4 regions of the Rossellomorea sp. NS-SX7 genome follow, and region 3 is predicted to be linked to each of the others. Evidence: riboswitches for the same ligand, from Rfam matches in the RefSeq annotation. Region 3 holds a riboswitch; each other region holds the start of a gene.
The links. A riboswitch is a leader RNA that binds a small molecule or an ion and turns the genes downstream of it on or off. The one in region 3 is predicted to bind cobalamin.
Positions count from the first base shown of each region.

Region 1: it holds a riboswitch for cobalamin, as region 3 does, so the genes downstream of both, ACUXV2_RS18000 (ABC transporter substrate-binding protein) here and ACUXV2_RS03885 (acyl-CoA thioesterase) in region 3, are expected to answer to the same signal.
Region 2: it holds a riboswitch for cobalamin, as region 3 does, so the genes downstream of both, ACUXV2_RS10705 (ABC transporter substrate-binding protein) here and ACUXV2_RS03885 (acyl-CoA thioesterase) in region 3, are expected to answer to the same signal.
Region 4: it holds a riboswitch for cobalamin, as region 3 does, so the genes downstream of both, ACUXV2_RS05755 (ribonucleoside-diphosphate reductase subunit alpha) here and ACUXV2_RS03885 (acyl-CoA thioesterase) in region 3, are expected to answer to the same signal.

Region 1 covers NZ_CM128249.1:3,621,006-3,624,569, forward strand. The annotation lists gene ACUXV2_RS17990 (bifunctional adenosylcobinamide kinase/adenosylcobinamide-phosphate guanylyltransferase) at 1-8, opposite strand, end outside; gene ACUXV2_RS17995 (iron chelate uptake ABC transporter family permease subunit) at 71-238, opposite strand; gene ACUXV2_RS18000 (ABC transporter substrate-binding protein) at 378-1,364, opposite strand; cobalamin riboswitch at 1,499-1,684, opposite strand; gene ACUXV2_RS18005 (nuclease-related domain-containing protein) at 2,206-3,036, shown strand; gene ACUXV2_RS18010 (hypothetical protein) at 3,088-3,492, opposite strand; gene ACUXV2_RS18015 (dynamin family protein) at 3,489-3,564, opposite strand, start outside.
Region 2 covers NZ_CM128249.1:2,153,240-2,156,803, forward strand. The annotation lists gene ACUXV2_RS10695 (heme ABC transporter ATP-binding protein) at 1-464, opposite strand, end outside; gene ACUXV2_RS10700 (FecCD family ABC transporter permease) at 466-1,518, opposite strand; gene ACUXV2_RS10705 (ABC transporter substrate-binding protein) at 1,481-2,422, opposite strand; cobalamin riboswitch at 2,661-2,858, opposite strand; gene msrA (peptide-methionine (S)-S-oxide reductase MsrA) at 3,044-3,562, shown strand.
Region 3 covers NZ_CM128249.1:812,543-816,106, forward strand. The annotation lists gene tcuA (FAD-dependent tricarballylate dehydrogenase TcuA) at 1-702, shown strand, start outside; gene ACUXV2_RS03880 (SLC13 family permease) at 782-2,143, shown strand; gene ACUXV2_RS03885 (acyl-CoA thioesterase) at 2,204-2,677, opposite strand; cobalamin riboswitch at 2,827-3,022, opposite strand; gene ACUXV2_RS03890 (flotillin family protein) at 3,208-3,564, shown strand, end outside.
Region 4 covers NZ_CM128249.1:1,174,512-1,178,075, reverse strand. The annotation lists gene ACUXV2_RS05755 (ribonucleoside-diphosphate reductase subunit alpha) at 1-1,550, opposite strand, end outside; cobalamin riboswitch at 1,735-1,917, opposite strand; gene ACUXV2_RS05750 (SurA N-terminal domain-containing protein) at 2,430-3,194, shown strand; gene ACUXV2_RS05745 (hypothetical protein) at 3,313-3,489, shown strand; gene gndA (NADP-dependent phosphogluconate dehydrogenase) at 3,554-3,564, opposite strand, start outside.

The sequences.
Region 1 (3,564 bases), 1.5 Mb from region 3:
GCCGCCATTTGCTTATCCCTCCATCTGCAACTTATATATCAGCGAATTCATAAATAATAGAGCAAAGTCATCACGCACCGACTGAAACACATGATGACATATCCAATGTATAAGGGTCAGCCAACTCCCCCCTCCATAAACCTCGAAAAGCGGCTCCCGCAATGGCGAGAGACGCTCCAACAAGAATGCCAACAGGTACTCGGGTCAGCTTGAACCTATTCACGATAGTGATATCCATTTAATCCACATTATACAGGACAGGGTAACGGAAAATCGTTGTACCGAGGATCGAAATAATACCAGTAACCGGGACTCGCGCCAACCCCAATACCTATCAGCAGTGAGAATATTAAGATCCATACGAAACTATTACATTGTTACTTAAATAAATCCGGATAAACCGCTTTTGCAAGCTCCTCTACGCCTTGTACCAGCCTCGGACCGGTTCTCGTTACTAAATCCGAATGAACGTCATATACTTGTTCATTCTTGATGGCAGGAACACCCTCCCATCCCTCTCTGCTTAACACTAAGTCTTTCGGATTTTCCGTGTAATACCCATAGGTAGTGACAATGACATCAGGATTCAAGGCGATAATGGCCTCTTCATTCATCTTCACCCAGCCTTCCTGTTCTGCAGCTGCATTGTCAGCATTAATCAACGTCAGCATTTCATCCATGAAGGTATCACTTCCAGGAGTGTAAATCTCTGGTGCAGGAGACACTTCTACAAAAACGCTCTTTTTCTCTTCTTTTGAAACTTCAGCTGCTTTCTCCTTCACCGCCTGAAGATCATCTTTCATTTTCCCGATGGTTTCTTCAGCCTGTTCATTTGCATCTGTAGCCTTGCCGATCATTTCAATCGTAGAATAAACTTCTTCGAAACTTTTAGCGTCATGTACGACCAGAACCGTGATACCAGCGTCTCTTATCTGCTGGAGAGCATCCGTTGCCGATCCCATTACCGAAGCATGGGCAAGCACCAGATCAGGTGATAAGGAAAGAATCTTTTCTACGTTGAACTCCATACCGCCGATCTTCTCTTTTTCAGCAGCTTCAGGAGGATAGTTATCAAAATCAGATACTCCAACAACTTTATCAGCCAGCCCTAATTCGAAAGCAATTTCTGTATTACTCGGGATAAGCGATACAATCTTTTCAGGTTTTTCCTCAATCGTTACCTCATTATCCACAGCATCCTTTATGATTACAGGAAATGCTGCCGTTTCCTGGTTTTCAGCTTGTTCCTGATCCGCTGAATCCCCTCCAGCTTTCCCATTAACTGTGTCTCCGTTATTTCCGCAACCGGCAATGACGCCAATGGAAAGTAGCAGTGCAAGCAATAGTAAGTTAATCTTCTTCACGTTCGTTTCTCCCCTTTTTTCATTTCAAAATAAAAAAACATCTCTTCCTGAAGAAAGAGATGACGTGTAAAAGGCATATTTTTGATGTAAACTCAAAATTTATGCGATTTACACCTTCCCTATCCTCGTAGGCTTTTGGTGCACGGTAACAGGCAGGTCTCCTGGCTTATGGTCATTGCCCGCTGCTCCTTCCCATACAAATGTACAGTGGTATTAACAGCAGGCTCCCAAATTACAGTGGCGGGACCGCGTTGGAATTTCACCAACTTCCCTTTTAAGACTTCAGTTCGACTAAAGTCACCTGTTTCGACAATATGTATTAAATTTTCCGCTAGCTAGATTATACACAAGAAAGGTTGAGAGGGGAATCATTTTCCAGAATATTATTTTAATGGTTTAAGTAAAAGGAAGAGTGAGAACCGCCTCCACCTAATTCCACTGTTCCTCAAGCCTATCAAGCATCTCATTTAACTCTTCCAGCCGTCCGCTGCTGCTTCATCTTTTTCCTCCCTTTACCTGCTACAAATTCCTCATCCAACAATGCGACTTCCTCCAACGATTGCACACCTCTCTTAGAGAATGACAGAAAAAGGACACCCTGTTTTGAAATTTTGTTACATAAACGTTTGTTTAACTTTGTAGGTAGCTTTGTGCCAGGGGTTTAGAGATTAATCAAACGTTTGTTTAAAAGGACAAGTGGACAGGTATACCGTCACACTAAAATAATTGGACTATCTAGCTCGCGGTACGATGGACCTGTCCCCCTGTCCCACTTCCTCTAAACCTTTATACCCATATTCCGATAGTAAAAATAAACACCTGCATTATAAAGGAGTGCAATATGTTATTATTTCTACACTTTTTAAAGAAGAAAAAAGAAAAGGACGTACCCATACAAACAAGAAAACCGGCCGCTAAGCCTATAAAGAGGACTTCAGAGGAATTCGCAGCCAGAAAAGGAGAACTCGGTGAATACAAGATAGACATCCAACTTGATCAGCTGCCGAAAGACTGTCGTTACCTGAGCGACCTTCTTGTGAAAAACCCGAAGGCGAAGTCGGGATATTCCCAGATTGATCACGTAGTCTTGACTCCCTATGGCATCTTTACCTTTGAAACGAAAAATTATCAGGGCACCATCTATGGCGGGAAAGACAGAAAAACGTGGCTAGTGAATGGGAAATTTAAAATGATGAATCCGTTTGTCCAAAATTACGGACATATTGCCGCACTGAAGACACTGATTGATGAAAAACACCACCCTTTATTCATCTCAATGGTTTCCTTTACAAAGAGATGCACATTTAAAGTCGGATTAGAATATCGTAAAATCGCATCCAATGAGTTGATTGTCTATGATATCGAATTGTCTGAGTTCATTCACAGAAAGCTTTCGGTTTTGAAGCTTCAGCACAAACAACCGCTACTTAGTGAACCTGACATTTCTACCATTCATCATGCTTTTACTCAAGCGAATATAATTGATCCAACGACCAGGGAGGAACATAAGCTCAAACTAAGCAACCCTGAAGATACCGAGGTGATTGCCGGTGCCTCCGCGGCCTGCGTCGCGTGCAGTAAACCTGTTTCGGCAAAAGTACAGGCGTATTGTCTGGCAAACAAAAGGTTCGGAGGGAAAATCTATTGTTTTGAGCATCAGAAAACAAGGTAGAGCGGGAATCTGCCCCCCTGCTCTACCCCTTGTGGTAATCTTATCCAATGCTTAACCTTTCAAATTATTAAAAGGATTTCCATCAGGATTGGTTCGTATATAACCGCCGCCTTGTTCAAGGGGGGTGTCTATGGAGGAATTCCCGTCACCATCGCGGAAATATCCTTCCACTAAAGTCCCATCTTTACGAATGTAGGGATCTACATAGTGAGGCTCCACAAAGTGAATGTTGTCAGTGCCGGACCCTAAATGTAATGGTTTGAACTGAAATTGATTTGTATACTTCAACGGATCAGAGTAATGATAGATATCCTGGCCATGTCCAGTAAAGGATCCGTCTGACCCATAATCGATCACGGACGGTGTTTGATCCTTAAGTGCCAGATCTGTACTTGTGCCATAGTCCTGATCAAATGCTTCTGAAAGATTTACTGTATTGTTTTCCCATCCATTCATTTCAACGCTTCCTCCTTCATTAATTCTGTTAGATAAAGTTTCAGTTCTTTAATCTTTTCCCTGTGAGCATGG
Region 2 (3,564 bases), 1.3 Mb from region 3:
TGGGCAAGGGCCTGGGCAAGGAATACCCTTTGCTTTTCTCCCCCTGACAGTTCATCCAGCTTGCGGTGTTGAAGACCCTCTACACCTGTTTGAATCATGGCTTGATGTACGATTTTCTCATCATAGGGTGATATTGTTTTAAATATCCCTTTCTGATGTGGGTACCGCCCAAGCATGACCGTTTCTTTCACCGTGTAAGAAAAGGAGTGTGTGGAGTTCTGCGGCAGTACAGCTATCAATCTTGCCAACTCTTTAGAAGAGTATTCAGCCAGGGACTTCCCTTTCAGATTGACTTTGCCTGCTGTATGGTGAAGGATACCTGAGAGTGCCTTCAAGAGCGTGGTCTTCCCACTGCCGTTTGGTCCTAATATTCCGAAGAACTCACCTGTCTCTACATGAAAATCAATGTTCTCCACAATGGATGCTTCATCATATCCTACAGATAGTTGATGGACATGCAGCATGTTACTCCCCCCTTTTCTTTAGCAGGATATAGGCAAATATCGGTGCACCGATCAATGCTGTGATCACACCGATTGGTAATTCAGATGGACTTATCACCGTACGGGAAATCAAGTCTGCAACGACCAAAAATGCTCCTCCTGAAATGACTGAAAGCGGAAGTACATGCTGATGATCATACCCGATGATCCTTCTGATAAAGTGAGGGATTACCAGCCCTACAAACCCGATCGTACCAGATACTGCCACGGCCGCGCCGGTCAGCGTGCTCCCCGCAATAAGAACCATATATTTCCTCTTCTGCACCGAAATCCCTATATGGCGTGCCTGCTCTTCCCCGAAGCTCATGCCGTTCAATTCCTTGGAATTAAACATCAGGATCAAGGTCCCTGCAGCAAAAAAAGGCAAAACAATAAAAATATAATCCCAGCCCCTCATCGATACGCTTCCAAGGAGCCAGCCGATTATTTGCCTTAACTCCTCTCCCGATAGGGCAATCATAAGAGAAATGACCGAACCAAGGAAGGAGCTGAAAATGATCCCTGTCAGTATGATCGTTTCCACCTTCATCGTGCGGTCGACCTTTCTTGCAAACGTCAACACAAGGAATACAGTAAGCAATGAGCCAATGATGCTGATGACAGGCAATGTGAATAGCCCTAAAAACGGCAGGCTTATATTGAAAAATAAAGTGACAACTGCGCCGACCGATGCTCCTGAGGACATTCCCAGGGTATACGGGTCAGCAAGGGGATTCCTTAATAAACCTTGAAAGGAAGCCCCGGCAATTGCCAAGGAGCTCCCAACCAGTAAAGCTAATAAAACTCGCGGTAAACGAATGGAAAATACAATGTTTGAATGCATGGGATCGACAGTCTCCACTGAGCCGGTCCCAAACATTTCGGCACTGATGATTTTGAGGATATCAATGATGGGAACCTTTACAGTACCTATCGATATCCCAATCAGCAGCGATAGGATGAGAATACTAAATGCCAGCAGATAAATAATCCATATTCTATTCTGTAAATATCTCTGGATAAACAGACTTGGCAATTTCCTCTACTCCTTCTACCAATCTAGGACCAGTACGCGTCACAAGATCAGGGTTTACATCATAAACTTGTTTATTTTTGACTGCATTGATATCCTGCCAGCCTTCCCGGGTCATGACCTGTTCGCTATCACCATATGTGGTAATGATGACATCCGGATTTGCTGCAATGACCTCCTCTTGGTTGACGGCGATCCACCCTTCCTGTTCTTTCAGGGCATTTTCTGCATTGATTAATTCAAGCATTTCATTAATAAATGTATTGCTTCCAGTTGAATAGATGTCCGGTGCAGGAGCTACTTCTACATATACCTTTTTCTGCTGTTCGACTTTTTCAGCTTTTGATTTAAGTTCTTGAAGATCCTCTCTCATCGAAGATACCAGCTTTTCCGCTTCCTTTTGTTTGCCGGTCAGCTTTCCAATATTCTCTATGATCGTGTATACTTCATCTATTTTCTGTGTATCTTGGACGACGAATACGCTGATTCCTGAGTCCCGGAGTTGATTTAATCCCTCTTTCGCGCTTACTGCCGTAGACTCATGTGCCAATACGAGATCTGGATCGAGGCTGATGATTTTTTCAACATTGAATTCAATGCCTCCGATTTTCTCTTTATCAGCAGCTTCCTCGGGATAATTATCGAAATCTGTCACTCCAACGACTTTTTCACCAAGGCCCAGTTCAAATAGTATTTCCGTATTACTTGGAATTAACGTGATGATTCGTTCAGGTTTCGATTCGAGAGTGATTTCATCACCTAAAGCATCCTTCACTTTTATCGATTGATCAACCGATTCTTCTTCAGTACCTTCCCCTGCATTTTGGTTGTCAGGCTGGTTCCCACAAGCAGCTGTAAATAATACTGACAGCATGAAAATAATAAATAGACTACTAAGCTTTTTCATTTTCTCTCTCCCTCTCATTAGATGATTGAATCGCATTCAGAATGATCGGTGCATCTTTTCGCTTATCTTGAAAGATTATGGGAAAGACGTGCATCGATCAGACTCCTTCTTTCTTTTAAAAAATTGAAAAAAGAGCCAAATAAAAAAACATCCCCGAAAAGGCGATGCTGTGTAATATGCATATAGGACCAACAAAGTATGGGGACATGCATGTTACACCTTCCTATCCGCGTAGTACCAGTGTCAAAGATGTCAGGCAGGTCTCCTGGCTTATGGTCATTGCTGGCTGCACCTTCCCGTACATGTGTACAGTGGTTCATTGCAGTTTGCTCCCATTTACAGTGGCGGGACCGCGTTGGAGTTTCACCAACTTCCCTTTTAAGAAGCGCAGGAATATTTGAACATATCCCGCTTCACCCGATCATTCAACTATGTAATTTTCCGTTCACATGAATTATACAGGAGCTTTTATATCCGGTAAATATATTTTTGCACCAAAGTTACAGTTTTTTTGATTGTCAAACCGTCAGAGAAAATGATAAAATTTGTTCAATCTAAAATATCTTTACCACATTACAGCAGCAAATAGCTGCAGGAGGTTTGGTTGGAATGAAGAAAGAAATCGAACGTGCTACCTTTGCCGGAGGCTGTTTCTGGTGCATGGTAAAACCATTTGATGAATTACCCGGAATCATTGATGTCGTGTCTGGTTATTCAGGTGGACACGTTGAAAATCCCACATATAAAGAAATAAAAGAAGGACAAAGCGGACATTATGAAGCCGTTCAAATCACATTTGATCCTTCCGTCTTCCCCTATCGGGATCTATTGGACCTATACTGGCCACAAATCGACCCGACTGATGACGGCGGGCAATTCCATGACCGTGGGGATCAGTATCGCACCGCCATCTTTTATCATAATGAGGAACAAAGATATGCTGCAGAAGAAACCAAACAAAAAATTGCAGACAGCGGGCGATTCGCAAAACCGATCGTGACAAAGATCCTGCCGGCAGCACCTTTTTATCCTGCTGAAGAATATCACCAAAAGTTTTATAAAAAAAAGCCAGAAGAATATAAAGCTGATCGCAAAGTATCCGGCAGGGATGAATTCATCAGTAATCACTGGCAGTCATAGCC
Region 3 (3,564 bases):
CATGCACCAAAAGTTGGTGACTTCAATAAGCCGGGAGATATCTTTAAGAAACATTCCTATCCCCTTAGTATCATGTTGAATAATGAAGGAAAACGGTTTGTAGATGAAGGTGCAGACTTCCGGAATTATACGTACGCTAAGTACGGACGGGAAATTCTGAAACAGCCCGGTCATGTTGCTTATCAAATTTATGATTCCCAAGTACGTCCACTGCTAAGAAAGGAATATGATCTGGAAGAAGCGACCTATTATAAAGGCGGGACTTTGGAGGAACTGGTTAATCAGTTGTCAGTAAATAAAAAGCAATTTCTTCAAACAATCGAAGATTATAATGCGGCAGTACAAGATGGAGAATACAATCCAACTGAGAAAGATGGAAAGAAGACCGTTGGTATAACACCAGAAAAGACGAACTGGGCATTAAAGATTGAAGAAGGACCGTTCTATGCATTCCCGGTAACTTGCGGTATTACGTTTTCATTTGGCGGGTTGCGTGTTAATTCATTCGGAGAAGTTCTGAATAGAGATAATAAACCACTGTCCGGGCTTTTCGCTGCAGGAGAAATGGTTGGCGGAATCTTTTATCATAATTATCCTGGCGGCTCAGGATTGATGTCAGGTGCCGTGTATGGAAAATTGGCAGGTTCCGCTGCTGCTCGTTATGCACTTAGCAATAAGCAGGACTCAAAGATCATTAATTGAACTTGATTGGTTGAAAAGAAAGAAAGTCACCTGTTTTTCGGTGACTTTTTCCTTTGAGTGGTGAATGGGAGTAATGGAAATGAAAAAACAACTCTTACTGGTTATTTCAATCTTTTTATATGGTTTGTTTTTTTCACCTCTTTTTGATTGGGATGAAAAATGGAAGGCAATCGCTGCCCTCATCATCATACAGGTATTATGGATTGGCAAAGTCTTTCCGCTTGCCTTCAGCTCACTTTTGCTGATTTTACTTCTTTCATTTCACTTTTTCAGTTACGAACAAACATTGAGTTATTTTAGTTCGGGTATCGTTTGGCTCTTGTTTTCAACGTTTATTATCTCAACGGCATTTATTAATACAGGTCTTGCGGGCAGGGTTTCCCTCTATATGTTAAAACTCTCCAGGGGTTCCGGGAAGGCATTGATTTTCATCTCTTTTTTACTCATGGTTGTATTGTCTGTCCTTATCCCATCTAATGTAGGGAAAGGGAGCTTATTGTCCTCTGTTCTGGATAGTTTGATGAAAAGTTTAAGAAAAATAGGGGATGTCGGTTATTTAGGCAAATCCCTGTTCATAGGAGTTGCCTATCTAGCTGCGATTTCAGGTGCCTTTGTTGCCACTGGAGCCAGTTCTACTATTTATGCTTTCGGGATCATGAGTGAAGTTTCTCCCACTCTGAACTACTTAAAGTGGTTTGAACTATTTGGGATTCCTGTTTTTCTGTTTATTGTGATCCTATGGGGAATATTTTTAATTGTTTTTCCTCCAGAAAAAATAGACCGTAAGCTGTTATTAACGTTAATTGAGGGGAAGATTGATGAGTTGGGGCCAGTGAGCATCAATGAAAAGAAAATTATGTGTATAATCGCGGGAACCTTGATTTTATGGATTGCACAGCCTGTACATGGGTACTCAATTCCTCAAGTCGGCCTAATGGGTGCTTGCTTTACCGTGTTCCCTTTTGTGGGGGTATGGGATTGGGATGAAGCTAGAAAGTCAATAGATTGGGATTTGATGCTCTTTTTCGCTTCTACATTGATGGTATCAGGGATGTTAATTAGAACAGATACGATTGATTGGATGGCAGCTGGATTAAATGGTATCCTTTCGGGTCATCCACCTTGGGTTGTCATACTTGTCTTAATTATATGCACGAGTGTCATTCGAGTCGTATTCGTGAATATCTTAGGTTTTTTGACAATCATGCTCCCCCTAAGTGTGACGATTGGACATACGATTCCGGATTTATCACCTATGCATATTGCAATGCCGGTATTTCTTGCATGCGTACCTGGATTTTTCCTTGTTACCCAGTCACCTGTACACTTGATTAGCTTCTCATATGGCTATTTTACAGATAAGGACCTGCTACGAGTAGGGCTGGTTGCATCCATTGCATGGATAACCGTCATCTTATGCTCTGTATTTCTTTATTGGTAAGGCTGATACCAATCAAGATGTTAAAGAAGGTATGAACAGATATCTGTTCATACCCCATCCCTATTTAATCAAAGCCCGATTCTTTCTATGCTCCTTCCGCAGAACCGCAGTGTTAAATAACCTTTTTTCCTCCTCCGTTTCAGGAATCACTTTCGGTACAGGCTTTGGCTTCCCGTCTTCATCTACCGCAACCATGGTAAGGAATGATTCTGTCGTCAACGTCTTGATACCAGTCAATAGATTGGTAGAGTACACTTTTACATAAACCTCCATTGAAGTCCTTCCTGTAGAAGTCACAATCGCTTCGAGGCTCAGCGCGTCTCCAACAGTTGCAGAAGAAAGGAAATCAACCGAATCGATCGAAGCGGTGACCACCACGGAACTGGAATGCTTCATGGCTGACAGTGCCGCAATTTCATCAATGAAAGCCAATACCTTTCCTCCAAAGATCGTTTGCATGTGGTTCGTGTCCGGCGGCAGCACCAATTTTGTTTGGATCGTGCGTGAACGTTCAACTGGATAAGCTTGCTCCATCTTTTTTCATCTCCCCATAAGTCTTAAAATTAAAAATGCATCTCCTTTTTGAAAGAAGATGCAGCTATTCCAATCGAACGATTGGGATCCATTGAAATCTCGTTTGTCGTTCCATAAAGCGCAACACCCTCCTATCTCCCGTAGGAACTCTGTGTTCTTCCCGATTGGCAGGTCTCCTGGCTCAGCTTCGTCAACTTCTTATCCCTTCCCGTTCCGAAGACGAAACAGTGGGCTTCATAAGAAATCTCAGCCTTACAGTGGCGGGACCGCGCTGGATTCTCACCAGCTTCCCTTTTAAGAAGAGGGTCTACTGACATCCTCTTCACCAATGAGCAATAATGAAATTGTGAACGCTTTTATTCTACCATATTCGACGTCATTAACATTCATTTTGTCAGAAAAAAGAGAACCTGCTGACTTTTTTACCAATTTTATGAAACCTTTACAGATCCTCTCCCGTAGATAGTCATATAACCAGTTTAATAGCAGAAAAAATATTACTGCAAAAAAATAATAGGGGGTATGTAAGAATGGGTTCTTTAACTGTCATTGGTGTCATTATGATCCTTATTCCTGTATTGATCGTAGCGGCAATTGCGGGAATCGGGTATTATTTCTGGATGCGATTCCGTTACCGCACGGCAAAGTCCAATCAGGCCTTGATCATCACGGGTCCGAAACTCGGGGATCCAGAGAAAGAAACGAATATCTTTACCGATCAGGAAGGACGTTCCATGAAGATCATCAGGGGTGGAGGATACCGTCTGAGACGATTCCAGACCAGCACACCTGTCAATCTTACGTCTTTCCAATTGAAGCTGTCGACTCCGCGTGTCTATACAAACGGAGGGGTGCCGATCGTTGCCGATGCGGTAGCGATGGTCAAA
Region 4 (3,564 bases), 360 kb from region 3:
TGCAGGACAGGTATATCATTCAGTTCGATGACATTATCCAGTAGTCTAACGGCGATCTTGATCGTCCGTGACAACACGTTGTGCTGAACAGCCCTGGCCAGGGAAAGTGATGCGAGATTACATACGACATAATCACCTGGATGTTTATAAGTAATGATTTTCCCGTCTTCAATCTTTTCTTGTTCCAAAACAGTAGGGCTCATATTTTGAGCGATTTCCGTACATAGATTACTGCAGTAAATCATCCCTTTATGAGCATTGGCATTCTGACGGTTTACAGTATCCCTATAGAACATAAACGGTGTTCCTGTTTCCAGCTGTGAGATCATGATCCGCTTGAAAATATCGATGGCCGGCACTGTTTTCTTAGACAGTTCCGGGTGATTCACACATTCCTGGTACTTTTTCCTGAATGATCCCTCACCTATATTCTCATCGTAATAGTCTTCCAGGGAATATCCCATAACTTTCCTTACTTCGTGGGGATCAAACAGGTGCCAGTCATCCCTTTCTTCAACGGCTTCCATAAATAAATCAGGAAGGCAAACACCTGTAAATAAATCATGAGTGCGCTGCCGTTCGTCTCCATTGTTCAACCGAACGTCAAGGAAGGAATGAATATCTTTATGCCATACATCCAGGTAGACAGCGATTGCGCCTTGACGCTGACCGAGCTGATCAACGGAAACAGCGGTATTATTTAGTTGTTTCATCCATGGAATGACTCCCGAGCCCACACCTTTAAATCCTTTGATATCACTTCCCCTGCTCCGGACTTTTCCTAAATAGATACCAAGCCCTCCGCCATTTTTACTCAGAGTCGAAACATCCGTGTTGCTGTCAAAGATGCCTCTCAAATCATCCTCTACCGTGTCGATAAAACAGCTGGAAAGCTGACCGTAGCTTTTACCTGCGTTCGCTAAAGTGGGTGTAGCAACAGTCATATACAGATTTGACAGGGCCCAGTAGGCTTCTTTAATCAGTGAGAGCCTGTGAGCCTTGTCTTCGTCCATCATGAGTGTCATTGCGATAATCATAAATCGCTCTTGCGGAAGCTCATATACGTTGCCATCATGTGATTTCGTTAAATAACGCTCAGCAAGTGTAACGATTCCAATATAGGTAAACAACTTGTCTTTAGAAGGGTTCAAAAGAGATTCCAACTGTTGGATTTCATCCCTTGTGTATGCCTCGAGCAGGCGCGGATTATATAGTTTTTTCTCAACAAGTTCTTGTATCAGATTAAAAAAATCACGATAAGGATTTGCGGGATCAAGCCTCCTGGACTGACTGCTGGAGTGATAAAGCTTCTCTAAGTACAGACATGCTGCTGCATATGTCCATTGCGGTTCTTCTGCTGAAATTCTTTCGACAGCTGTCAGGATAATCTGGTGAAAAAGCTGTTCTTCGGAGATATCCTTTTTCACTTGAAGAAGTCCGTCCACTTTCTCTTCAAATCCATCCGTGTTCAAGTCTGGGAAATCCGACTTTAGCTTCCGGCAAAGCTGCCAGGCAAGGTCTAATGTTTTTTCTGTTTCAATCAGTGTCATTTCTTCATTCCTCCCGAATCTGTTCAATTCATTCGTACTATACAAGCTGCGGGAGAGGATACAAAAAAGCCCATCCTCTCAATTGGACGGGCTTTCATGAATATAACGATGATATGATATAACAGACGTATGTATAGATATCTATTATTCTATCCTCGCACATCCTCCCAATTCCCGAAGAAGATCATACGTAATAAATATGGCAGGTCTCCTGACTCGTGCTTCATCCTACTTTAAGGCCTTCCCATCTTTATCAAGATAGTGGCAAATCCTTATTTCGTCATCACTTACAGTTGCGGGGACAGTTCCGGAATTTCACCAGATTCCCTATTAAGTCTTAATAGACACCGTATTTATAGATTTAATCGAACTAATCAATATATAGTTGTGAATATCTTTATGGACACAAAGTATTGTGTTCTCATCCATCATAATTTAATTACCATGATTTTTCAAGCAAAAATCACCCTCTTCTTCAAATCTCAATGATGGTACAAATATGCTTATAATTATCTTTTTGTTCAAAAATCCACGAACACCTCTGAATTGAGACCATTAATCAGTGGTAAAGGAAGATTACATCCGTATTTATCGTTTGAGAACCGATGGCATAATACTTATAATCCAAATAGAAGGTTGTTTGACAGTATTCTTTGGTCCCCAATATTTGACGGGCTGCTTACTTGGGATTTCCCATAGTAAGCAGCCTCTTTTTTTGAATGAAAGGGTACTCTGCAGGATAAAATAAAACGAATCTAGTGTTTCAGGGTAATTACAAAATGATTAAATAAGTCAAAAAGGTTTATTTATTCATAAGAATCATATACAATGCGCATTAAGTGATTTTTATAAATCCCCTCTTTTGAAAGGAGAACTAAAATGAAGAAGTTAATGAGTGCATTACTGATTACAATAATGGCGATTGCCTTAGCCGCTTGCGGAAATGGAGAAGAGGCAAAGAAGCAATCTGAAGATAAACCAAAAACAGAAGAGAAAAGTAAAGAACAGCAAGAGCAGGCCAAGCAAATGGAAGAAATGCAAAAGAAAATGGACAAACAAAAAGTGGACAAAGATAAAGTTGTTGCCGTGGTCAATGACGAGAAGCTGAAGGGTGAAGATTATAATAACATCCTTACTTCCTCTCAAATGCAGTTTCAGCAGATGGGACAAGATCCTACCAGCGAAAAGGCAGCAGAACAAATCAAAAAACAAACAATCGACAGTCTTGTAGGTCAGACCCTTCTCATGCAGCAAGCAGACGAAAAAGGGTATAAAGCAACTGACGAAGAAATCAACAAACAGCTTGACCAAGTGAAGAAGAAATACAAGAGTGATAAAGAATTCGAAAAAGCAATGAAAGAAGCCGGATTCTCGATGGAAGAACTAAAAACTCAAGTTGCTGAAAACATCAAGTACACAAATTATGTTGAAAAAGAGATAAAAGTGGATGAAGTAACAGAAGAAGAAATGAAGAAATTTTACGACCAATTTGCCAGCCAGCAAGGAAAAGATCAGAAAGCACCAAAGTTTGAAGAAGTGAAGCCTCAGATCAAGACTCAACTGGAACAGCAAAAGAAACAAGAAAAACTTGTACAGCACGTTGAAGAGTTAAAGGAAAATGCTAAAGTAGATGTAAAAATATAATTTATTTGAAACAACCTCCATTCTGGGGGTTGTTTTTTCTATTTGACATGTTTCTTCTTATATAAAAAGGGTACAGTCTACCAAACCATTACTTCAATGAGTAAAGGAGATGAATCCCATGAACAAACGTTCAAACGATAACCCTGAACAAGTGAATAAGGACAATGAGGGGATCCTGGATAAACATGAAAGTGAACAAAACGTAGATCCGATCCCTCTCGAAGATTTAAAGAAAGAACAGCGTGAAGAAAAAAAGAAACATCACACTAAAGATGATTCCTCCAGCGACGAATAAGACGTATAACCTGCAAAATAAACCGCAGTACAAAATTTGTACTGCGGCTTTCTTGTTCATTCATTTATTTACTTA